3 regions of the Zoogloea sp. GDB6 genome follow, and region 3 is predicted to be linked to each of the others. Evidence: predicted binding sites of a transcription regulator. Region 3 holds the regulator's gene; each other region holds the start of a gene.
What was found. The regulator sigma-54, encoded in region 3, starts transcription at its own class of promoters, with help from an activator protein. The targets are predictions, from matches to a motif close to TGGCACGCTTNCTGCTNA.
Positions count from the first base shown of each region.

Region 1: the regulator sigma-54 is predicted to act here: its motif matches at 5,217-5,234, upstream of AC1PQG_RS21070 (PEP-CTERM sorting domain-containing protein).
Region 2: the regulator sigma-54 is predicted to act here: its motif matches at 2,437-2,454, upstream of glnA (type I glutamate--ammonia ligase).

Region 1 is NZ_CM161497.1:4,610,040-4,617,964, forward strand. It holds gene AC1PQG_RS21045 (type II secretion system F family protein) at 1-698, shown strand, start outside; gene AC1PQG_RS21050 (hypothetical protein) at 701-2,203, shown strand; gene AC1PQG_RS21055 (hypothetical protein) at 2,275-2,790, shown strand; gene AC1PQG_RS21060 (glycosyltransferase) at 2,916-4,112, shown strand; gene AC1PQG_RS21065 (acyltransferase) at 4,130-4,822, opposite strand; gene AC1PQG_RS21070 (PEP-CTERM sorting domain-containing protein) at 5,309-6,343, shown strand; gene AC1PQG_RS21075 (ABC transporter permease) at 6,539-7,774, shown strand; gene AC1PQG_RS21080 (ABC transporter permease) at 7,784-7,925, shown strand, end outside.
Region 2 is NZ_CM161497.1:4,658,460-4,666,384, forward strand. It holds gene glnL (nitrogen regulation protein NR(II)) at 1-257, opposite strand, end outside; gene AC1PQG_RS21275 (DUF4124 domain-containing protein) at 328-771, opposite strand; gene glnA (type I glutamate--ammonia ligase) at 947-2,356, opposite strand; gene AC1PQG_RS21285 (cation diffusion facilitator family transporter) at 2,554-3,732, opposite strand; gene AC1PQG_RS21290 (rhodanese-like domain-containing protein) at 3,796-4,248, shown strand; gene nadA (quinolinate synthase NadA) at 4,267-5,367, shown strand; gene AC1PQG_RS21300 (endonuclease/exonuclease/phosphatase family protein) at 5,480-6,232, shown strand; gene clsB (cardiolipin synthase ClsB) at 6,243-7,403, shown strand; gene rfaE2 (D-glycero-beta-D-manno-heptose 1-phosphate adenylyltransferase) at 7,482-7,925, shown strand, end outside.
Region 3 is NZ_CM161497.1:66,723-74,647, forward strand. It holds gene ttcA (tRNA 2-thiocytidine(32) synthetase TtcA) at 1-670, shown strand, start outside; gene AC1PQG_RS00300 (FHA domain-containing protein) at 760-1,623, shown strand; gene AC1PQG_RS00305 (PsiF family protein) at 1,705-1,833, opposite strand; gene hprK (HPr(Ser) kinase/phosphatase) at 1,914-2,849, opposite strand; gene ptsN (PTS IIA-like nitrogen regulatory protein PtsN) at 2,818-3,303, opposite strand; gene hpf (ribosome hibernation-promoting factor, HPF/YfiA family) at 3,463-3,786, opposite strand; gene AC1PQG_RS00325 (RNA polymerase factor sigma-54) at 3,803-5,263, opposite strand; gene lptB (LPS export ABC transporter ATP-binding protein) at 5,279-6,001, opposite strand; gene recX (recombination regulator RecX) at 5,988-6,437, opposite strand; gene recA (recombinase RecA) at 6,463-7,494, opposite strand; gene pncC (nicotinamide-nucleotide amidase) at 7,711-7,925, opposite strand, start outside.

The DNA of each region.
Region 1 (7,925 bases), 1.2 Mb from region 3:
TCGTCACCACAGTCATCCTGGCCGCACTCAGCGTCGCGCTGCTCTACGTCGTACCCGAACTCGCCCGCCTGTTCCACAGCACCGGCCAACCCCTGCCGTGGCAGACCCGCCAGCTCATCCTCCTGTCGGGCCTGCTCTCCGAGTACGGCTGGCTGCTGCTTGGCAGCGTACCGGCCAGCGTTCTGGGCGTGCGGCTGGCGCTGCGCACCCATGCCGGGCTGCGCCTGCGCTTCGACGCCGCACTCCTGCACCTGCCCGTCATCGGCACCATCCTGAACAAGATCATCCTGGCCCGCTTCACCGGCCTGTTCGCCATGATGTACGCATCCGGCATCACCATCATCGACGCCCTGAAGACCGCCGAGGACGTTGTCGGCAACACGGCCCTGCAACGCGGGTTGCAAGAGGTCGGACGGGCCATCGAGGATGGCCGGCAGGTATCGGAGGCGTTCATTGCCGTTGGCCTGTTTCCGCCCCTGGTAACCCGCATGCTGCGGGTCGGAGAAAGCACCGGCGCCATCGACACGGCCCTCGCCAACGTCAGCTACTTCTACGACCGGGACGTCCGCGAAGCGATCCAGCGTCTGGAGGCCAGCATAGAGCCGGTACTGACGCTCGTCCTCGGCGCCCTGCTCCTGGGCGTCATGAGCGCAGTCCTGATGCCGGTGTACGACATCATCACCCACATGCCATTCTGACCATGGCCCGCCCGCCACTCCTTTATCTCACGCCCGACGGCCTGCACTGCTATCGCCTGCGGAGACGAACGACAGAACATGTCGGACAGTTCGCGCCCGACGCTATCGGCCAGGAGGCTTTTTCACAGTGGCTGGAAGAATCCGCGGTGAATACGGCATTCACCCTCCTCGTGGATCTGCCCGATGAGCGCTTCAGGATCGAAACCCTGCCCCATGTCCGCGGCCCTGACCGCAGGCGCTTACGGGAACGTCGGCAGGCGCAGCTATTCCCCGACACACCTTACGTAGCCCACCAGTACCTCGCCCCCGAACCATCGGGGAGGCGAGAGGAGCGCGTCCTGTTCGCTGCCCTGAACCGCCCCTCGGCCATCGATCCCTGGCTCGCCATCCTTGAACGCCATGGCCACCGCCTGAAACGGCTCATTCCCATGCCCTTTCTCGCAGCCACCGCCATCCCCCACCTTCCTGCCACGCCAGGGACATTCCTGCTGGCCCTGCAGACACCCGCCGGTCTTCGAATTTCATGCTTTGATGGTCGCAAGCTCCTGCTCAGCCGATTGCACCCTGTGCCCTCCCACCTCACTCCACCGCTCTCCGAATGGATGGCCGAGGCCCGGGAAGCTCACCGCCACCTACTGAACCAACGTCTCGTCGCCCATGACACGCAATGCACGTGCTATCTGCTGGCACCGCCGCAAGACGATATGAGCCCGGCGCTGGAGTCCGCCATTCCCCACGGCGATCTGCATTTCATCCTGAAGGATCCTGCCCACCTTCTTCCAGGCACGTCCCAATCCGCCTCTCGTGCCGAAGGCTGCCTGCCCATGCTGCTGCAGTTGCTCCACCGGCACTCCCGATTAGTGCAGGCAACTCCCGCCAGATTCCTGCTTACCCACCAGCTTCACCAGATCGGCCTGGCACTCCAGGCCACCGCAGTCGTCATCCTGCTCGCCTGCGCGGCACTTGCCATCGCCAACATGTGGGAAATCCAATCCTTGGAGCAACGGAGCACAGCCGCCAAAGCCCGCGGCGACGCCGCCGAACAAGCCCTGACGACACTGGCGGCGAGCAGTCCGACGCCCCCCCATCGACTGGAGCAGCTCCAGATCACCCTGGAGACACTTCAACATCTGGACACGGCAAGTTCAGGCCCCGAACCTGCCCTGCGCCAGTTGGCCGCCGCCCTGAGCCCGATACCCGACTTCGTGCTACGCAGGATCGACTGGAGCACCAATGGCAATGCGGATCCCACAAAGGGGGCGTCGGCGTCAGGCCAGACGCTGACCCTGGACTTCGCCCTACCCCCTGAAGGGACGCGAGAGCGGACAGGCCATGCGCGGCGCATTCTCACCGCACTCGGCACGATTCCCCACGCCCACCTGCACACAGAACACGTCCCCGTTGAAATGATGACCAGTCAGCCTCTCAGCCCCGCCGTACTCGAGAAAAACGCACAAGCAGCCGGTCTCGTCATCCGTCTGGAATTTCCGGCTCCCAAACCATGAGGTCACTGCCACCACGCTTCCGACCACTCCTGCGCCCCGTGTCGGTTGCAATCCTTCTCGTTGCCACAGGCATGGCCCTACAGGTCGCCACCCTTCAGTGGTACGCCGAAGCCCGGCAGGCAAGCACTGCCGCAGAATCGCGCCTCGCCCAACTCGACGCCCGTTACCAGCAGGTACTGAAGACAAACCGGATGACCGACGACGCACTCGCTTCATGGGCCCGTTACCGACATGGAGAGCTTTCGACGACACCCGACCGGGTGGGCTGGATCGAAAGCATCCAATCCCTGGCGGCACGACCGGGATTGGATGTCACCGACTATGAATTCAGCCCCGATGTCGCTCGGGATGAACGGCAACGGAATGCACCGCCAGCGCTGATCGCTCTGACCCCTCTACGCATCCATGCCACGGTGGACCATGAAGAGAAATTCATCGAGTTGCTGGCAGCCATCCGGAAGACCGGAAAGGCCAGCGTACAACAATGCAGTCTTGCCTCCCCCGACATGGGCGATGTCAAGCCCCGCCAAGCTCAAGGCCTGGACGTCGAATGCCGGTTCATGCTTGTTTCCCTGCGCTCCCAATAAAAACAGGCGAGGCTGAAGACGAGAACCGCGCACCCCGGCTCGCTCCCGCTGGACATCAGGCGCCGCAAGCCTGCAGAATTTTGCCGACGGCTCACAAGCCTCACTTCTTTCCAGGACATGCCGTGATGCCCAAGAAGATCCTGTTGATGGCCCATGACGTCACGCTGGCGCATTTGGGCCGCCCCCTGCAGCTGGCGCACTATCTCCAGGAGGCTGGCCACCAAGTCATCCTGGCGGCCTCTGCGGACTCCGCCCGCTTCCTGCACGATTTCCCCGGCCAAACCCATCTTCTCAAACCCACCGGCAAGGCGAAGTTCATCGACAATCTGGCCAAAGGGCGCCCGGTATTCGATTTCTCCACTCTGCTGCAATACGCGGAAGAAGACGAACAAGTACTGTCAACTTACCGCCCCGATATGGTGATCGGGGACTTCCGGATCACGCTCTCGATCTCGGCACGTCGCCTGCACATTCCTTACGCAACCATCACAAACGCCTACTGGAGCCCGGCCTTCTCGCCACGCTTCGTCGTACCTGACCTGCCAATGGTCAGGTATCTGGGTATAGGCCTTTCCCAACTTCTCTTCGACATCGCACGGCCATTTGCCTTCGCCTATCACTGCCGACCAATGAACGCGCTACGCAGCCATTACGGCCTGCCATCCCTCGGTCACGATCTCCGCAACATCTACACGGATGCGGACCTTGCCCTGTTCAGCGATATTCCCGAAGTGTACGGGCTCGATGCCAACCTGCCCGATGGCGTTTTTCTAGGCCCGATCCAGTGGGCTCCCGACCTACCCTTACCGCCTTGGTGGGATGAGTTGGACGTTGGGCGACCAATCATCTACCTCACCCTGGGCAGCTCTGGTGATGAAAATTCATTACCGGAAATTGTCAGGCAACTAACCAGTACCGACGCACAGATCATGGTTGCCACGGCCGGAGCCAAACACCTGCCCAGCCATCCACATGTATTCAGCGCCGAGTATTTACCTGGAACTCTGGCCGCAAAACGCGCCGATCTCGTGGTCTGCAACGGCGGGAGCCCCACTTCATACCAAGCCATCGCCTGTGGAACCCCCGTCCTCGGCATACCGAGAAACCTGGACCAGTTCCTCAATATGCATTACCTGGAAAAGAACGGGCTGGGGTCCATCATCCGCAACGACGCACTCGTCCGGGGGCAACTTGGCATGCTAGCCAAGCAGATGCTCGCGGCCCCGGAACTGGCATCAAACGCTTCCGCCTTTGCCAGGATCATCAGCCGCTACAACCCCAGAACCCAGCTGTCGTCAGCCATCAGGACACTCATCCCATGACCACGGCCCAGCATCACCTAAGCATCTGCAGGGGGCCCTGAAGTAGTACCGGCCGCTCGGATCAAGCGCGCCGGCACCCCGCCCCAGACCTCATCCTTCCGGATATGGGTACCCTTGGTGACCAGGGAGCAAAATCCAACGACGGCACCATCTTCGATGACCGCCCCGGCCATGATTACGGAACGGCCGCCAATCGTCACATTGTCGCCAATGCACACCCGATGGTGGGCCAGCTTCCCTGCCGCCTGCGCATGGGGAATGATCAGGCAATCGATACCCAACTGGGTTCCGGCGCCAATACTGACCAGATGGGGATCGAAGACAAGTCCTGACGAATACGTCCCCTCTCCTACCTTGCCGCCCAATGCAATCAGGACCAGCCGCGACAGCGGCACGGGAATGATGCACAAGCGCAGGACAGGCAAGAAGACCATCAGCCAGAACATGATGTACACGAGATAACGAAACTCTTCCGCGGACCCAACCGCGAGTTCCCCCTCAGGAAAGGGGAAAAGACTGATATACGCCCGATAGACCACCACAGTCAGAACAAGAAACACGAACACCACCAACAGCGCGAGCAGTATTTCCCCCCCAAAACGGCCATCAAGCCATTTCATCAGGAGGAATGCACAGCCTCCGGTCAGCAGCAACGGGAAAGACAACAAGGCAAAGAAAACCAAAATTGGTAAAACAGTAACTTTGCGCATCGCCTTCCTTTCCACCCCACTTTGTCAGACGAGGCCAAGCCACGGGCGAATTGACCTGCCCCATCACCAACATTCTCACCCGAGTGGGTAATCCGAGCCTCCGGACCGCCGCACCAAGCACGCTGGCATGCAGGATAGCGCATGCCGGCAAGGCTGCACACACGCCATACCAATGACCCATACCAATGACTATTGGCCGATGGGAACAAGCGACGGCTGACGGCGCAGTACAAGGCCACGTGCACCTCGCCAGCGTGCGGGCTCGCAGTCAGTCCCTGTTAGCCCGGCAGCACGTCGTCAGCATGTCGAAAAATTTTACAAACCTCCGTCGGACACACGCTCTTGCACCTTCCCAAAACATCTACACAGCTGTAAACAAATGGAATTTTTTTTCTGGCACGGCTCTCGCTTAAAGTCTTTGCAAGGCGATGAACAAAAGAGATTGCCTAACTTTTACGCAACACCGTTTTCAACTGGAGAGCTTCCATGAAAAAAATGCTTAAAATCGCAGCAGCCCTGGCTGTCATCGGGGCCGCGTCCCAAGCGCACGCAGGTTTTTCCGCTCAAACCGTCACCATCGACCCCGATGGGGCCGGTGGTGCGTTCGGCGATATTTCCGTCACCTCCCTGAACTGGCTGGCCGGTAACGCCGTCACCGTTGGCGCCGGCGGCTCCACGGGCCAAACGATCGCATCCCTGAACAGCTCCCTGTCCAGCGGCACCGCTGTCTTCCAGAGCTACTACCAAGCCCAGCTGAACACCTTTGTGTATAACAATGGTGGCTCTTCCAGCACTTACACTCCGGTCGGCCAATGGACCGTCCAGGCCAGCTTCCAGGAAGCTGCGACTGCCACCAGCGTGGGGGCGGCCAACATTTCCCTGAGCCCGATCAGCGGCACGGTTTCCATTTACTACAACGCTGTCCAGACGGCCAACGACATCACCGGCACCGGCTACAGTGACGGCATCAAGATCCTGCAAGGCACGATCGTCGGCGGCTCCGGAACTTTCCAGAACACCACCTTCATCAATGATCTGCTGGTTTCGCTGGGTCTCATCCCGAGCAATCCGACCCCGATCACCGACCTGGACCATTTCGGCGCCAACGACGCCCCTGGTATCAAGTCGATCCAGGGTAACGGTCAAAGCTCGCTGGTGGTAGACATCGGCGCATCGGTTGGTGACTTTATCGATAGCAACTTCTTCAAGACCAACATCACGTCGATGTCCCTTGTTGACGGCGGCGACGTGAGTGATACCGGCCAGCTGGTTGATCCGTTCTCGCAAGCCAACCCGTCCGACCAAATCGTCGGCTACACGCCGCAATACGGTGGCGCCCTCGGCGACACCAACGGCGTTATTGCTGCGAACGACGGTACGACCTTTAGCCGCAACAGCGACTTCCAGTTCCAGACGACCAACGTCACCTCGTTCCAATACAAGGTGCCTGAACCCGGTTCCCTGGCCCTGGTTGGCCTTGGTTTCGCTCTGACTGGCGCCCTGCGCCGCCGCAAGGCCTAAGAGAGATCGCGGCAGCCCTTAGGGCAGCTTTCTCCTGCAGTTCAAAAGCCGCCCGGTTCAAACCGGGCGGCTTTTTCATTTATGTCGCTCCATGAGCTCCGCAAGAGACTCAGCCCCAAGCCCAGCGGTTGATCAGGTCATGCACAGAGTCTATACAATGGCGATCTCCGTCTCGACAAGCCGCACCCGATCAACATGTCGCTAGATATCTACCTTCGCGATCTGACACTTGCATCCCGAAATGTCATTCGGCAGCGTCGGCGCTCACTGTTTGCGTTGGCGATCATTTCCGGGGGGGTTATCGCGCTCATGCTGGCGGGCGGATTCGTCCAATGGATCTTCGATAACATCCGTGAAACCACCATCCGGGCCCAATTAGGCCATGTCCAGGTGGTACGCCCAGGTTATTTCGAGAAGGGCATCGCTGATCCATACTCTTACCTGCTTCCAAAGAACGACCCGCTTTTCGAGCAACTCAGCCAAGCCCCTGGCGTCCTGACCGTCACACCCCGTCTCGTCTTCACAGGGTTGATCAGCCATGGGGACGCCAGCATCGGGTTTTCGGGTGAAGGCGTGGATCCCGTGCGAGAACGGGATCTCAGCAAGGATCTGCACATCGTCGAAGGAGAAGCGCTTTCCGCGGACGAGCCCAAGGGAATCATCGTCGGAGAAGGCTTGGCCGCCAATCTCGGCGTGAAGGCCGGAGACACGGTGGTGCTGCTGAGCGCCAGCAAGAAAGGGAGTCTAAGCGCCGTCGAATGCCGGATCCGCGGCCTGTTCATGACATCCACCAAAGCTTACGACGATGCCTTCCTGCGCGCACCATTACCAATTGCCCAGCAACTATCCAAAGTCACCGGAGCCACCAATTGGCTCATCCTTCTGAAGCACACCGACGACACCGACTCATTCATCAGTCAAGCCAAGGCCGCCCACCAACGCAACGATATACAATTCGTGGCTTGGCATGAGCTGGCCGACTTCTACAAGAAGAGCGTTGCCCTGATGTCGAGGCAAATTGGCGGTGTGGAATTGCTGATCGCATTCATCATTATCCTGTCGATCAGCAATACCCTGTCGATGGCGGTGATCGAACGGACAGGCGAAATCGGCACCGTCATGGCCCTGGGTGTCAAAGCCAGCGGGGTGCTGCGCACATTCCTGCTCGAGGGCCTATTGCTTGGCGTTATCGGGGGGCTGATCGGCATCGCCATCGGCTCCACCCTTGCAGCCATCATTTCCCACTTCGGGATCCCCATGCCACCGGCACCGGGGATGGCTCGCGGATTCACAGCCCAGATCAACATCAACTCGAGAATCCTCGCTGAAGCGATGACCATGGCCGTTCTCACCACACTGCTGGCCAGCATCGTCCCGGCCTGGAAGGCATCACGCATGAACATCGTGGACGCGCTGCGTCACCAGCGCTAGGAGCCGCCTATGTATCTCAAGCTCGCGCTCCGCAACGTACTCCGACAAAAAACCCGCACCGCGATGACCCTTGCGGCCATTGTTTTCGGCGTCATCGGCCTGATCCTGGCGGGCGGCTTCGTGCAAGACACCTTTATCCAACTGGGCGAGG
Region 2 (7,925 bases), 1.2 Mb from region 3:
ACGGTCAGATTATGTCCCGTGTAGCTCCAGTTATCCCGCAAAACGTTGTTCAGGGCGCCATCGAGTCCGGCGGGCTCCCCGAGCAGGCGCCGCAAGGAGAAACCGATGATCTTGCGGCTGCTGACGGCAAACAGGTTCTCCGCCCCTGGATTGAGGTAACGGACCACGAATTCGTCGTCGATCAGGACTACTGCCGAAGACAGCAGCTCCAGACCGGCAAAGGCGGGGGGCGTTGTGTCGAGCTGATCGTTTTGCATACGAGGGCCCAATGCAAGAAGCAGACCAGGCGAGCATACTGCATCCAGACAACCTCACCCCAACTTGAATTTAGCGCAAATTGGAAATCTCGCGCTTCAGGGCCTCGATATTGCGCTCATGCAGCTGGATCTTGTCCTTCAACGGCTGCCGATCACCACCACGGCGTGCTGAATCCTGCTCGGCCAGTTGCCGGCTGGCAACATCCAGCGCACTTTGCTCCGCGCCGAGCTCTTCTTCAAGAATCCGGCGACGATCCGTATCACGCGCCTTTTGCGTACCCGCATCAACCCGCGGAAAACCGGCGGAACCACTGGAAGCGGAGCCAACCGAGGCGGACTGGGCTGCAGGCCGACCTCCCCCACTAGGCACCGACGACACCGCCTGATCCCGGGCCAGAACACTGCACCCTCTGGCGGAGGTCTTACTGTTGGTATAGGTCACATGACCCGCTTCATCGACACACTTGAAGATGTCGGCACGCACCAGCGGCGAACACAACAATGCGGCCAGCACCAAGGCTATTCGTAGACTCATCGTCGGACAGTGGAAACCGGAAGCGGCAGATAGTTTAGGGGCCGGGCGGGACAAACACAAACCCAGGCCCCGGAAACAAAAAAAGGACGGGAATGATCCCGTCCTTTTTCAACGCAGCAGCCAGCCAGCACGCTGACCGGCTCCGACCCAAAGATCAGATGGCGTAGTACATCTCGAACTCGACCGGGTGCACTTCGACGCGCAGACGGTTTACTTCTTCGCTCTTGAGGGCGATGAAGGAGTCGATGAAGTCATTGCTGAACACGCCACCACGGGTCAGGAACTCGCGGTCCTTGTCCAGGGCTTCCAGAGCCTGTTCGAGGCTGGAGCAGACGGTCGGGATGAGCGCGTCTTCTTCCGGCGGCAGATCGTACAGGTTCTTGTCGGCGGGGTCGCCCGGGTGGATCTTGTTCTGGATGCCGTCGAGACCAGCCATCATCAGCGCAGCGAAGCACAGGTAGGGGTTCGCGCCCGGATCCGGGAAACGGGTCTCGATGCGACGAGCCTTTTCGCTGTTGACGAACGGGATACGGATGGAAGCGGAACGGTTCTTGGCGGAATAGGCCAGCTTCACCGGAGCTTCGTAGTGGGGCACCAGACGCTTGTAGGAGTTGGTCAGCGGGTTGGTGATCGCGTTCAGAGCGCGGGCGTGCTTGATGATGCCGCCGATGTAGTACAGGGCGGTTTCGGACAGGCCAGCGTAGCCGTTGCCAGCGAACAGGTTCTTGCCGTCCTTCCAGATGGACTGGTGCACGTGCATGCCGGAACCGTTGTCGCCAACGATGGGCTTCGGCATGAAGGTCGCGGTCTTGCCGTACTGGTGAGCGACGTTCTGAACGATGTACTTGGTGATCTGGGTCTGGTCGGCACGACGCACCAGGGTGTTGAACTTGGTGCCGATTTCGTTCTGACCAGCAGTCGCCACTTCGTGGTGATGCACTTCAACCGGCACGCCGCAAGCTTCGAGAGCCAGACACATGGCGGCACGCATGTCGTTGAAGGAATCGACCGGGGGAACCGGGAAGTAGCCGCCCTTCACAGCGGGACGGTAGCCGGTGTTGCCGCCTTCGAACTTGATGTCGGAAGACCAGGCACCTTCTTCGGAGAAGATTTTGTGGTAGGCGCCGGACATGCCGACCTTCCACTCGACGGAGTCGAAGATGAAGAATTCGGGTTCCGGACCGAAGAAGGCGGTGTCGCCAATGCCGGAAGACTTCAGGTAAGCCTCGGCACGATTGGCGATGGAGCGCGGATCGCGGTCGTAGCCCTTGCCATCGGCCGGGTCGATCACGTCACAGGTCAGAACCAGAGTGGTTTCGTCGAAGAACGGATCGATGTAGGCGGTGTTGGGGTCCGGCATCAGCAGCATGTCGGAGGCCTGGATACCCTTCCAGCCCGCGATGGAGGAACCGTCAAAGGCATGACCGCTTTCGAACTTGTCTTCATCGAAAGCACTGATGGGCACGCCGACGTGCTGTTCCTTGCCCTTGGTGTCGGTGAAGCGGAAGTCGACGAACTTGACTTCGTTCTCCTGGACGATCTTCATGACGTCTTGCGGGGTCATATAACTCACTCCTAACGGGTTGAAGCTGCTGCGCAGTGGATAAAGGTCAATTATTACGACAATTCAGTCGACGGAACCAACAAGCAGCAAGCATGCCAGCACGCGATTGAAAACACTTCATTGTGCCATAAGGCTAATGCGCGAGGTTCTTAAAAAAACATGCACTACATTCGTGCGCAAAAAATCAAAATGCACCATTACAGTGCAATTTTGCAGAGCAGAGCAATCTGTCCCCAGTGGGACGATGCACCATTGCCGTAATCCCGCAGCCGCTGCTGCAGGCCCGCCAGCCGATCGGTATCGGCACACCACTCGAAGGGCAGATACACCTCGGCCTCCACGCGCTCGCCGACGTAGTGAAAAACGGCCGGTGCCGCCTGCGGCACGTCACCGAGCAATGCATCGAGTTCGGCGACCAGCGCCTCACGGCCGGGCAGTGTGCGCCCCAGCGCGGCCATCTGGTCTTCTTCGGTATCCACATGCACCAGCACGTCGAGCACATCCTCATGACGGCTGCGTACCCGATGGCGGGCCAGTTCGGCAATGCGGTGCCCTTCCGACACACTGATCCGCGCATCCACGCGGACGTGGGCATCCACCAGCACCCGATGGGCCATGCGGCGGGTACGCAATTCATGAACATCGATCACGCCGGGGGTCGTCGTCACCGTCTCGCGGATCCTGGCGACCTCATCGGGCTGCACGCCGGTATCGATAAGCTCGCGCAGCGCCTCGTAGCCGAGCATCGCCCCCATGCGCAGGATCATGAAACCGACCAGCGCGGCCCCAAGAGGCTCGAGAAAGCGATAACCGAGCAGGCTGCCGCCAATGCCTACCGCCACCACCAACGACGACGCCGCATCGGCGCGCGCATGCCAGGCATTGGCCACCAGCATCGGTGAACGCAGGCGCTGTGCCACCGCCAGCATGTAGCGGAACAGGCCTTCCTTGCCGGCGAGAGTCAGCAAGGCCATCCACAGCGCCATCGGATGCAGCTGGGGCAAGGACTCCAGGCTTTGCAGGCGAACGGCCGCAGTCAACAAGAATCCGGCCCCGACACCGGCCAAAACCAGCCCCAGCACCAGCGAAGCGGCCGTCTCGTAGCGTCCGTGGCCGTAGGGGTGCAGTTCATCAGCGGGGCTCGCCCCGTGACGGCTCGCGAACAGGACCAGAAAATCGCCGAGCAGGTCGGACAGCGTGTGCATGCCGTCGGCCACCAGGCTCTGGGCGTGGGAGATCAGGCCGACGGTGATCTGCAGCACCGTCAGCACGACATTGACGGCGACGCTGACCCAGGTCGCCCGTTGAGCCTGGCGGGCGCGGTCGGCGTCGAGGGCCTCGTCCGGCGCGGAGACGGGATGAGCTTCGAAAGACATGACTTGCAGCCCGTAGGGCCGGGGGTATACTCGCAAGCCCGCCATTCTAGCCGGATGTCCGCCATGGGAAAATTAAGCGAAACACTCGCCCTCGCGCAGGAACGCGGCCAAGGCCTGAACGTTCCCTACACCGGGAGTCTCACGCCCAAGGAAGCCTGGGAAGTCCTCCAGCTCGCCCCCGGCGCCCGGCTCGTGGATGTGCGCACGCGCGCCGAATGGGACTGGGTCGGGCGTGTGCCGGGCTCCGTCGAGATCGAATGGATGCTCTATCCGGGCAATGAACCGAATCCGCATTTTCTGGCCCAATTCAAGCGCCAGGTCGATCCGGAAGCGCTGGTGATGTTCCTGTGCCGCAGCGGCGCCCGCTCCAATGCGGCCGCCACGCTGGCCGCGGCGTCGGGCTTCACCAATGCCTACAACATCCTGGAAGGCTTCGAAGGCGACAAGGACGCCAACGGGCGCCGCAACACGGTCGGTGGCTGGCGCCATGCCGGCCTGCCATGGAACCAGGGCTGAACCAACAGGACTCAATCGATGCAAGCCGTACCGATCAGTTTCGACCGTTTCAACACCCTCGGCGACGCCGACGCCCATGAGCGCATCCGCGCGGCCCGTGCCCGCCTCGGCGACAAGGCCGTGCTGCTGTGCCACCACTACCAGCGCGCCGACGTGTACCAGTACGCCGACCTGACCGGCGACTCCCTCAAGCTGTCGCGCCTCGCCGCCGAAACCGACGCCGAATACATCGTGTTCTGCGGCGTGCATTTCATGGCCGAAGTGGCGGACATCATGTCCAAGCCGCACCAGCAGGCCATCCTGCCCGACCTCGCCGCCGGCTGTTCGATGGCCGACATGGCCAACCTGGCCAAGGTTGAGCGCTGCTGGCGCGAGCTGTCCGAAGTACTGGACACCCCCGACACACTGATCACGCCGGTCACCTACATCAACTCGGCGGCCGACCTGAAGGCCTTCTGCGGTGAGCACGGCGGCATCGTCTGCACCTCCACCAACGCCCCCACCATCCTCGACTGGGCATTCAAGCAGCGCGAGAAGGTGCTGTTTTTCCCCGACCAGCACCTGGGCCGGTGGACCGGCTTCAACAAGGGCATTCCCCTCGACGAGATGGTGGTGTGGGATCCCGACCAGGAATACGGCGGCCTCAGCGTCGAGCAGATCAAGAAGGCCAAGATCCTACTCTGGAAGGGGCACTGTTCGGTGCACCAGATGTTCCAGCCGGCCCACATCATCAAATTCCGCAACCAGTACCCGGACGGCAAGGTCATCTCCCACCCGGAGAGTGCGCTGGAAGTGTGCCGCCAGTCCGACTTCGTCGGCTCCACCGAGTACATCATCAAGGTCGTCAAGGAATCCGCCCCCGGTACCCGCTGGCTGGTCGGCACTGAACTGAACCTGGTGAACCGTCTCGCCGAGGAAGTAAAGCACGAGGGCAAGATCGTCCAGTTCATGGCCCCGACCGTGTGCATGTGCTCGACGATGCAGCGCATCGACCCGCAGCACCTGGCCTGGACCCTCGAGAACCTCGCCGAAGGAAAGGTGGTCAATCGCATCACGGTGCCCGAACACGAGGCCGCGCTGGCCAAGGTCGCCCTCGAGCGCATGCTCGCAGTATCCTGAGCGCGCCCCTCGCCAGCCCACGACGGCGCCTGCGGGCGCCGTTTTGCATGGAACTGCGCAAGATGCGACAAACCGGCGACAGGCGCAGAATGCAGGAAAAAAGGAGACCGCGATGAGCACCACGCTGCACATCTGCACCTACAACATCCACAAGGGCTTCTCCCAGTTCAACCGTCGCCTGGCCATCCACGAACTGCGCGACCGCCTGCGCCTGCTGGGCGCCGACGTGGTATTCCTGCAGGAAGTCCAGGGCATGCACCTGCGCCACGCCAGCCGCCACCCAGACTGGCCGCAACAGCCACAACATGAATTCCTCGCCCGCGACGTATGGCAGCAGACGGCCTACGGCGGCAATGCGGTATATGACCACGGCCACCACGGCAATGCGATCCTCAGCCGCCATCCCATCCTGTCCCAGGCCAACCAGGACGTCTCCGACCACCGCTTCGAGAGCCGCGGCCTGCTCCATTGCGAGATCCGCGTCGACGGCGTGAAGCAGCCCGTACATTGCGTCTGCGTGCACCTGGGCCTCACCGCCGGCAGCCGGCGCCGCCAGATGGCGGCCCTTGTCAAGCGACTGGACACGCTGGCCCCGAACGGCGCACCGCTGATCATTGCCGGCGACTTCAACGACTGGCGCAACCACGCCGACGACTGCCTGACTGCGCCGCTCGGCTTGACGGAGGTCTTCACGTCGATCCGCGGCCGCCCGGCGCGCAGCTTTCCGAGCACGCTGCCAGTGCTGCGCCTGGACCGCATCTACGTGCGCGGCTTCGCGGTCGACCGGGCCGAGGTGCACTACGGCGCCCCATGGAGCCAGATTTCCGACCACGCGCCACTGACCGCCCAGATCCGTCTCCGCTGACCGCCGCCCCATGAGCACGACCTGGCTGCGCGGCAATGTGCTGACCCTGCTGGAGAACGGAACCGAATTCTTCCCTGCGCTGCAGGCGGCCATCGACGACGCCCGCGACGAGATCCTCCTCGAGACCTACATCTTCGCCCATGACGACATCGGCCGGACGATCGCCGCCGCGCTGACACGCGCCGCCGCCCGCGGCGTCACCGTGCGCCTGCTGGTGGATGGCTTCGGCGGGCGGGAATTCGTCGCCACACTGCTCGAACCGCTGAGCGAGGCCGGCGTCAACGTGCTGATCTACCGCCGCGAGGTCGGCGCCCTACCCTTGCGCCGCCGCCGCTTGCGCCGCCTGCACCGCAAGCTGGCGGTCATCGACGGGCGGATCGCCTTCGTTGGCGGCATCAACATCATCAGCGACTACGAGGCACCGAGCCTTGATGCGCCTCGCCACGATTACGCGGTGCGCATCGAAGGCCCCCTGCTCGGCCCCATCCACGCCGGCGTGCGCCACGTGTGGGAACTGGTCGCCTGGGCTTCCTTCCGCCGGCGGCTGCGTCTGCCGGCCAGCCCGTCCTTCATGCCACAGCCCTGCGGCGACGTCGAGGCCGCCTTCCTGATCCGCGACAACATCCGCCATCGACGCGACATCGAAAATGCCTACCTGCTCGGTATTGCTGGCGCCCGGCGGGAAATCATCCTCGCCAACGCCTATTTCCTGCCTGGCCGCCGCTTCCGCCAGGCCTTGCTGGAAGCGGCACGACGCGGCGTCCAGATCACACTGCTGGTCCAGGGTCTCGCCGATCATCCCCTACAACACCGAGCCACCCGTGCCCTCTACGGCCAATTGCTGGCCGGCGGCCTGCGCATCGTCGAATACCACCGCAGCTACCTGCACGCAAAAGTGGCCGTCATCGACGGGCGCTGGGCCACCGTCGGCTCGTCCAACATCGACCCGTTCAGCCTGCTGCTGGCCCGCGAGGCCAACGTGGTGGTCCGCGACACCGGCTTCGCCGAGCGCCTGCGCAGCCGCCTGACCCAAGCGATCCGCGACGGCGGGCAGGAAATCTCCGCCGCCAGCTGGCAGCGGGGCCCCCGCCTGCAGCGCCTGCTCAACTGGGCAGCCTACGGACTGGTACGGCTGATGATCGGCATTGCCGGCTACGGCAACCACCACTGAAAACGATCCGCACAGCGCCAGACGGCATGGCAGCGGCTACCATACGAGGCTTCCAAGTTTCCGAACTGCCCTGCCGCCATGTATTCCGCCCCCGCCTTCGAAGCCAAGATCTGCCCGCCTGACCACCTGCGCGAGCGGATCGCCGCGCTGCCGCGCCCGCTGGTGTTCACTAACGGCTGCTTCGACATCCTGCACCGCGGCCACGTCACCTACCTGGCCCAGGCCCGCGCCCTCGGCGCGGCGATGGTCGTCGCCCTCAACAGTGACGACTCGGTGCGCCGCCAGGGCAAGGGAGACGACCGGCCGATCAACACGCTGCAAGACCGCCTCGCGGTGATGGCCTCCCTCGGCTGCGTCGATCTGGTCACCTGGTTCGACGAAGACACGCCGATCGCCCGCATTCTCGAATGCCAGCCCGACGTACTGGTCAAAGGCGGCGACTGGGCCCCGGACCGCATCGTCGGCGCCCCCGAAACCCTTGCCCGCGGCGGCAGCGTGCATTCGATCCCTTTCGAACACCAA
Region 3 (7,925 bases):
CCAGAAGCAGCCCGGCTTTCCGGATCACGTACTGCCGGCGTATTTCGAATCGGTGGGCGTGGAATACCGGATCGTGACCGAAGACACTTATACAATTGTCAAGGACAAGATTCCTGAAGGTAAGACGACCTGCTCACTGTGTTCACGCCTGCGGCGGGGCATCATCTACCGAACGGCGAAGGAGCTCGGTGCAACCAAGATCGCCCTCGGCCATCATCGCGATGACATGATCGAAACCATGTTCCTGAACATGTTCTTCGGAGGCAAGATGAAGGGAATGCCACCGAAGCTGGTCAGCGACGATGGGCAGAATGTGGTGATCCGGCCGTTGGCTTACTGTTCTGAGAAGGACATCGAGCGTTTCGCCCGTGGCATGGAGTACCCGATCATCCCGTGCAACCTGTGCGGTAGCCAGGAGAATGCGCAACGCAAGCAGATCAAGGCCATGCTGCGTGACTGGGATGAGCGTTTTCCGGGGCGCATCGTGTCGATTGCCACCGCCATGAAAAACGTCGTGCCATCCCACATGGCGGATGCCGAATTGTTCGACTTCCGTAACGTGTCGCGAGACACCCAGGTCGAGCAGGGCGACATCGTTTTCGATAAACCGGAATTGCCGGTCCATCCGGAGGGGGCGGCAGCCATCCCGATCGGAATCTGGAAGAGCTGATGTCATGAACCATTGCATTGCCCTGGCCGGAGACCGTGTGGTCCGGGCCAACTTTTTTCCGCCAGGTGCGGATTACGGAGTCGTTCAGCATGCCTGATCGCGCCAAGGCGCCCTGCCTCCTCCTTGCCGAAATTGCCGGCGGCATTCTCCTTGCCGAAAAGCTGGGTGAGGCCGAGGCGGCCTATGCGGTCGAACGCAGTCTGAATCGTATGTCACGCTGCGCCGAGGCCTATCAGGCCATCGGCTTCGCGGTCAAGAAGGCATCGCTGGTTGCGCACTTTCTGGATGCGGATGCAGCCTTGTTGGCCGCGCGGGAGATGCGTGAGCGGGTGCGAGCCCTGCCGCCGATGAGGGGTATCAAGCTCATGCTCAAAGCCGGGGTGGTGCTGGAAACAGAAGCCGATGGGCTGGGGCTGGAGGCTGAAAAGCTGGCTGTGCTGCTGGTCGAAAGTCATGTTCCCGACAGTATCGCGGTATCGGAAAACCTGGGGCGGGTATTGACGCCGTCCCTGCGCCGCATGTTGGGACAGGCCAGCGATGGTGCAGGCGAAATGCCCATTCCCGTTCTCGAACTGGGGGAGGCTCCACCGCCCACGCCTGCCGAGCTGCGCCATGAGGCACTACAGGCTCATAAACACATGCGAATCAGTTATCGTGGGCGCAGTTGGGTGATCGATGTGGCCCGCCCGGCCTTGCTGTTCGGGCGTGATACCGGTAACGATATTGTGATCACCGATCCGCGGGTATCGCGTCAGCATGCCCGTCTCGAGCTTCGTAATGGGTTGTTCTATCTGGCCGATTCGAGCACCAACGGCACCTTCTTGCTCGAGGAGGGTAGCCCTGAACACTGCGTCAAGCGCGAGGAGTTCATCCTCGGCGAAAAGGGGCACATCGGCTGCGGGTTTTCCGTCGGCGACAATATGTCGGATGTAGTGGCGTTCGCCCTTGGGTGATGCTGCTGGAGGCGTGCCGGATCACATGACCAAGGGCCGCGATTGCGGCCCTTGGTCCATGCATGAAGCCTGTGCGGCGATTCAGTCCTTCAGGCGGCCCCTCATGAACTTCTTGCGCTCGTCGCTCTTCTTGTCCTTGGCGGAGGCCTTGCATTCCTTCATCTTGTCACTCCTCGCATGGACGGTTTGGCGGTGCTGCGCGTGCGCCATAAACGTACTGTGAGACCCGCAGTGGACGGCGGAGAGGCACGCCGATGCGTCGTTTGCGCCAAGTCGTGGAGTTGCGGCGGCTAAAAGCCGCTTTCTTCCATCGCGCGTCGCTGGCGGTCGACGAATTCCTGCGTCGAGTCGATGCCGCGCAGCAGTAGGATCGTCGAACGCACGGCCGCTTCGAGCAGCACGGCGAGGTTGCGGCCGGCCGCAACCGGCAGCACGACACGGCGTACCGGCACGCCGAGGATGGGCTGCTGTTCGCCGTCGAGGGTCAGGCGCAGCGGGTCTTCCTGGCCCGGCTGGCGGCGTTGCAGGTGGACCACCAGCTTGAGCTTCATCTTCCGCCGGCAGGCCGTCTCGCCGAAGATCGTGCGGATGTTGAGGATGCCGAGGCCGCGCACCTCGATGACGTCCTGCAGCAGTTCGGGGCAGCGTCCTTCCAGTACGGTCGGGGCGATGCGCGAGAACTCGACGATGTCGTCAGCCACCAGGCCGTGGCCGCGGGAGATCAGTTCCAGCGCCAGTTCCGACTTGCCGGCACCTGAGTCGCCGGTGATGAACACACCGAGGCCCAGTACGTCCATCAGCACCCCGTGCAGCGCGACCCTTTCGGCCAGCTGGCGCGACAGGTAGCTGCGCAGCAGGTCGATGACATTGGCGGACGGCAGCGGGCTGGCGAAGAGGGCGATGTCCTCGTTTGCGCACAGCGTGCGGATGATGCTCGGGATCTCCTCGTCGTCGGCGACGATGAGTGCCGGCGGGGCGTAGGAAAGGATCTCCCTGACGTGGTGGATGACCTTCTCGCGGGTCTGGCGGCGGGCCCAGGCCATCTCGGAGGAGCCGAGGATCTGCAGGCGGTCCGGGTGGATCAGGTTGAGGTGGCCGACCATGTCGGCAGGCCAGATGCGGTCTTCGGAGACCGAAATACGGGTCGCCAGGCTGCCGCAGATGTGGCGCAGCCGCAGGCGCTCCAGATTGTCGTCAAACAGCCGGCTGACCGTCGTCTGACGCATGGCTGCCCCATTGGGCGAAAAGGGTGTGGGCCGCCTGGGCATCGGGCGCGCTCATCAATTGTTCTCGGAAGCTGCGGTCGCTGAACATCTGAGCCAGTTCGGACAGCAGTTGAAGATGGTGTTCGTTGGCCTGCTCGGGCACCAGCAGCACGAACAGCATCGATACGGGACGTCCGTCGGGGGCGTCGAAGGGAACGGGGTCGGCGAGGCGGATGAAGGCACCCAGCGCCTCCTTGAGGCCCTTGATGCGGCCGTGGGGAATGGCGATGCCCTGGCCGAGGCCGGTCGAGCCGAGCTTCTCGCGGGCAAACAGGCTGTCGAAGACGGTGCTGCGGCCGATGCCGTGGTTGTTCTCGAACAGCAGGCCGGCTTGCTCGAAAGCGCGCTTCTTGCTGCTCGCCTCGAGCCCGACGACCACGTTGGTCGGCGGCAGAAGTTTGGCGATGAGGTTCATGCGAGGACTCTCCCGTGTGCGGAACGGTCCGACACAGGTTGCCGGTGAAAGGCGATTCAGGAAGATCCGGAGGCGGAGGCCGCCGGGGCCGTTGTGTCAATTGGGGCGCATTATAGCCACAACGGTCCCGGGGAAAAGCGTATTACTTAGCGCCGGGAATCAGGACTCGGCGAGGTGCTGCTTCAGGGAGTCGTGACCGTGGTCGCTGGTCTTGTCCTTGTACTTCAGGACCTGACGGTCGAGCTTGTCAATCAGCCCGTCGATGGCTGCGTACATGTCGGCATCTTCGTTCTCGACGTAGATGTCCTTGCCGCGCACGTGCACGGTGACTTCGGCCTTCTGACGCAGCTTTTCCACCGAGAGGATCACGCCGACGCTGGTGACGTTGTCGAAGTGACGGATCACGCGGTCCAGCTTGCTCGTAACGTACTCGCGGATGGCCGGCGTAACTTCGACGTGATGCCCCGTGATGTTGAGGTTCATGGTTGCTACCTTTCTGTCAGATGGTTTTGCGCAGACTGACCGGCGGAATATCGAGGGACTCGCGGTATTTTGCAATTGTCCGACGCGCCACGACGATACCCTGCTGGCCCAACAACTCGGCAATCTTGGCGTCGGACAAGGGTTTCTTCTTGTCTTCCGCTCCCACGAGCTGGCGAATCAGCGCCCGAATCGCCGTCGAGGAAGCAGCCCCACCGCTGTCGGTGGCAACGTGACTGCCGAAAAAATACTTGAACTCGAAAATGCCCCGCGGTGTGGCCATGTACTTTTGGGTGGTCACCCGCGAAACGGTGGATTCGTGTAGATCCAGCTGTTCGGCAATTTCCCGCAGGGTCAGCGGTCGCATTGCCACATCGCCATAATCGAAGAACTGGCGCTGGCGGTCAACGATCGCTTGCGAAACCCGCTGGATGGTGTCGAAACGCTGTTGCACGTTCTTGATCAGCCAGCGTGCTTCCTGCAGGTGGCTGGACAGGGAGCCGCTGGCGCCGCGGTTGTCGCGCAGGATCTGGGCATACAGCTGATTGATGCGCAGGCGTGGCATCGCGTCCGGATTGAGGCTGACGACCCAGTTGTTGCGCATCTTGCGGACCACCACGTCGGGGACCACGTAGCGGGTGTCGGCCTGGGAGAACTGGGCGCCGGGGCGCGGGTTGAGGCCGAGGATCAGCGCGTGGGCCTCGCGCAGCGTGTCGTCGCTGCAGCGCAGTGCGCGCTTGATCTTCAGGAAGTCGCGGGCGGCCAGCAGTTCGAGATGTTCGCTGACGATGGCGATGGCCAGGTCTCGGGCTTCGCTGGGGGGCTGGGTATGCAGTTGCAGGGCCAGGCACTGGCCCACGTCCTGGGCGCCGATGCCGGCCGGGTCCAGGCTCTGGATCTGGCGCAGCGCGATCTTGAGGTCGTCGAGCTCGATTTCCAGCTCTGGCGGCAACAGCGGCAGCAGATCGGCCAGGTCCTGGCTGAGGTAGCCGTCGTCGTCGAGGGCCTCGATGAGGAAGCGCACCAGCGCCCGATCCCGGTCGGACAGCGGGGTCAGCGCAACCTGGGCGTCCAGGTGGTCGCGCAAGGACGGCACCGCGGCCTGGAACTCCTGGAAGTCGGTCTCGTCATCGTCGTCGCGTTGCCCGCCACTACCCGCCGCAGCCCATTCACCGGCTTCGCCGCTACCGTCGAAATCGTGATCCGGTTCGCGCTCGCGTTCCGCCTCCCGGGATTGCTCCTGCTCGCGCTCGTGGGCGGCTTCGCTGCCCGCTGGCGCCACAGGGCCGGGTGCCTCGACGCGGCTCGAGCCGAGATCGCCCTCGGGCTCCTCCCGTTCGAGCATGGGGTTCTCCAGGAGGATCTTCTCGATCTCCTGGTTGAGTTCGAGGGTCAACAACTGCAGCAGCTTGATGGACTGCTGCAGCTGGGGCGTCAGCGCGAGATGCTGGGAGAGTTTGAGCTGGAGGCTGGGCTTCATGAGTCGTATCGGGCCTCAGAGCCTGAAGTGCTCGCCGAGGTACACCTGGCGAACCTGTTCGTTGTGAACGATCTCGTCCGGGCGGCCACTGGCCAGTACTTCGCCGGCGTTGATGATGAAGGCACGGTCGCAGATGCCGAGGGTTTCACGGACGTTGTGGTCGGTGATCAACACACCGATCCCCCTGTCCTTCAGGAAACGGATGATCTTCTGGATGTCGATGACGGCGATCGGATCGACGCCGGCAAAGGGTTCATCCAGCAGGATCAGGCGCGGATCGGTGGCTAGCGCGCGGGCGATCTCGCAGCGCCGGCGTTCGCCGCCGGATAGGGAGATCGCAGTGCTGTCGCGCAGGTGTTCGATGCCCAGCTCGTTCAGCAGCTCGTCGAGGCGGCTGGCGATCTGCGCCTTGGAGAGGCTCTGCAGTTCAAGCACTGCCTGGATGTTCTCGGCCACCGTCAGCTTGCGGAAGACGCTCATCTCCTGCGGCAGGTAGGACAGCCCGAGGCGAGCTCGCTGGTGGATCGGGCGATGGGTCAGCACCTCGTCGTCGAGGGTGATCTCACCGCCGTCGGCGGCCACCAGACCGACGATCATGTAGAAGCAGGTGGTCTTGCCGGCGCCGTTGGGACCGAGCAGACCGACCACCTCGCCGCTGCCGACGTTGAAGGAGACGTCGTGAACGACCGTGCGGGCCTTGTACTTCTTGCGCAGGTTGCTGACTTTAAGCAGGCTCATCGCCGGGGTGTTCTTTCAGGACTCTACGAATGATTTCGGTGGAAAAGCCGCGACCTTGAAGGAATCTCGCCTGCCGTGCCCATTCTCGCGCGTCTGCGGGCAGAGTGGCGAATTTTCGGCGGTGGATGTCGCGCGCTCGTTCGAGTTCGCTCTCGGCGGTGTTTTCCTCGATGGCGTCGCCGATCAGTTCGGAGGATACCCCGCGGCGGCTCAGTTCCAGTTTCAGACGGGCGGCGCCGAAGCGGCTGGCCTTGGAGCGTACGTAGGCGTCGGCGAAACGGGCATCGGACAGCAGGCCGAGGTCCACGAGGCGGTCGAGCTCGGCATCGACCTCCTCGGGGCTGCCGAGCGCGCCGAGCTTGCGCGCCAGCTCCGCGCGGGAGTGTTCCCGCTGGGCCAGGCAGCGCAGTGCGCGCTCATGCAGGCTTGCAGCCATCGGCGTGCCGTCCGGGGCCGCTGCGTCAGGCCGTCGCTGCGGCTGCCGGAGCCACCGCTGCCATCTCGGGCAGGCCGACCGCCACGCGGATCTTGTTTTCGATCTCGCGGGCGATGTGCGGGTTGGTCTTCAGGAACTCGCGGGCGTTGTCCTTGCCCTGGCCGATCTTCTCGCCGTTGTAGGCGTACCAGGCGCCGGACTTGTCGACGAACTTGTGCTGGACGCCCAGATCGATGATCTCGCCTTCGCGGGAGGTGCCCTCGCCGTACAGGATGTCGAACAGGGTTTCGCGGAACGGCGGGGCGACCTTGTTCTTGACGACCTTGACCTTGGTCTCGGAGCCGATCACCTCGTCGTTCTTCTTGATGGTGCCGATGCGGCGGATGTCCATGCGCACGGACGCGTAGAACTTGAGCGCGTTGCCGCCGGTGGTGGTTTCCGGGCTGCCGAACATCACACCGATCTTCATGCGGATCTGGTTGATGAAGATGACCAGCGTGTTGGTGCGCTTGATGTTGGCGGTGAGCTTGCGCAGGGCCTGGGACATCAGGCGGGCCTGCAGGCCGGGCAGCTGGTCGCCCATTTCGCCTTCGATTTCGGCCTTGGGCGTGAGAGCTGCGACGGAGTCGATGATGACCACGTCCACACCGCCGGAACGCACCAGCATGTCGGCGATCTCGAGGGCCTGTTCGCCGGTGTCCGGCTGGGAGATCAGCAGGTCGCCGATATTGACGCCGAGCTTCTGGGCGTAGGTAACGTCGAGCGCGTGTTCGGCGTCGATGAAGGCGGCGGTACCGCCGAGCTTCTGCATCTCGGCAACGACCTGGAGGGTCAGCGTGGTCTTGCCGGAGGATTCGGGACCATAGATCTCGACAACCCGGCCACGGGGCAGGCCGCCGATGCCGAGGGCGATGTCGAGGCCCAGGGAGCCGGTGGACACGGTCTGGATGTCGCTTTCGACCTCGCCGTCACCGAGGCGCATGATCGAGCCTTTGCCGAACTGCTTTTCGATCTGCGAAAGGGCAGCGGCGAGGGCCTTGGCCTTGTTGTCATCCATTTGTCTTGATCCTTGTGATAAGGGTTTTGGAGATTATGGCACAGAGTTTGCGTAGGAGTGGACGCAGGTGCCGCAGCAAATTTTCGCCACGAGGCATGTGGCGATGCTGGTATTTTATACAGTCGTTGGCGGGCGTCCAGCGAAATTGCTGAGCAATATTGCAATCTGCATGCCAGATGACTTTTTTGATGCCGCGCGTGCCGGCGTCGGAGATCTTCAGCGGTAGCGGCGGAGTAGTTCTTCGAGGGCGAAGACGACGGCCTGGCGGCGCACCGCTTCCCGGTCGCCGTCGAAGTGGCAGGTGGCGGTCTGGGCTGCCTCGCCGCTGCGGATCCAGCCGAAGCAGACGGTGCCGACGGGTTTTTCCGGGGAGCCGCCGGTGGGGCCGGCGATGCCCGAGATCGACAGGGCCAGGTCGGCCTCGGCGCGTT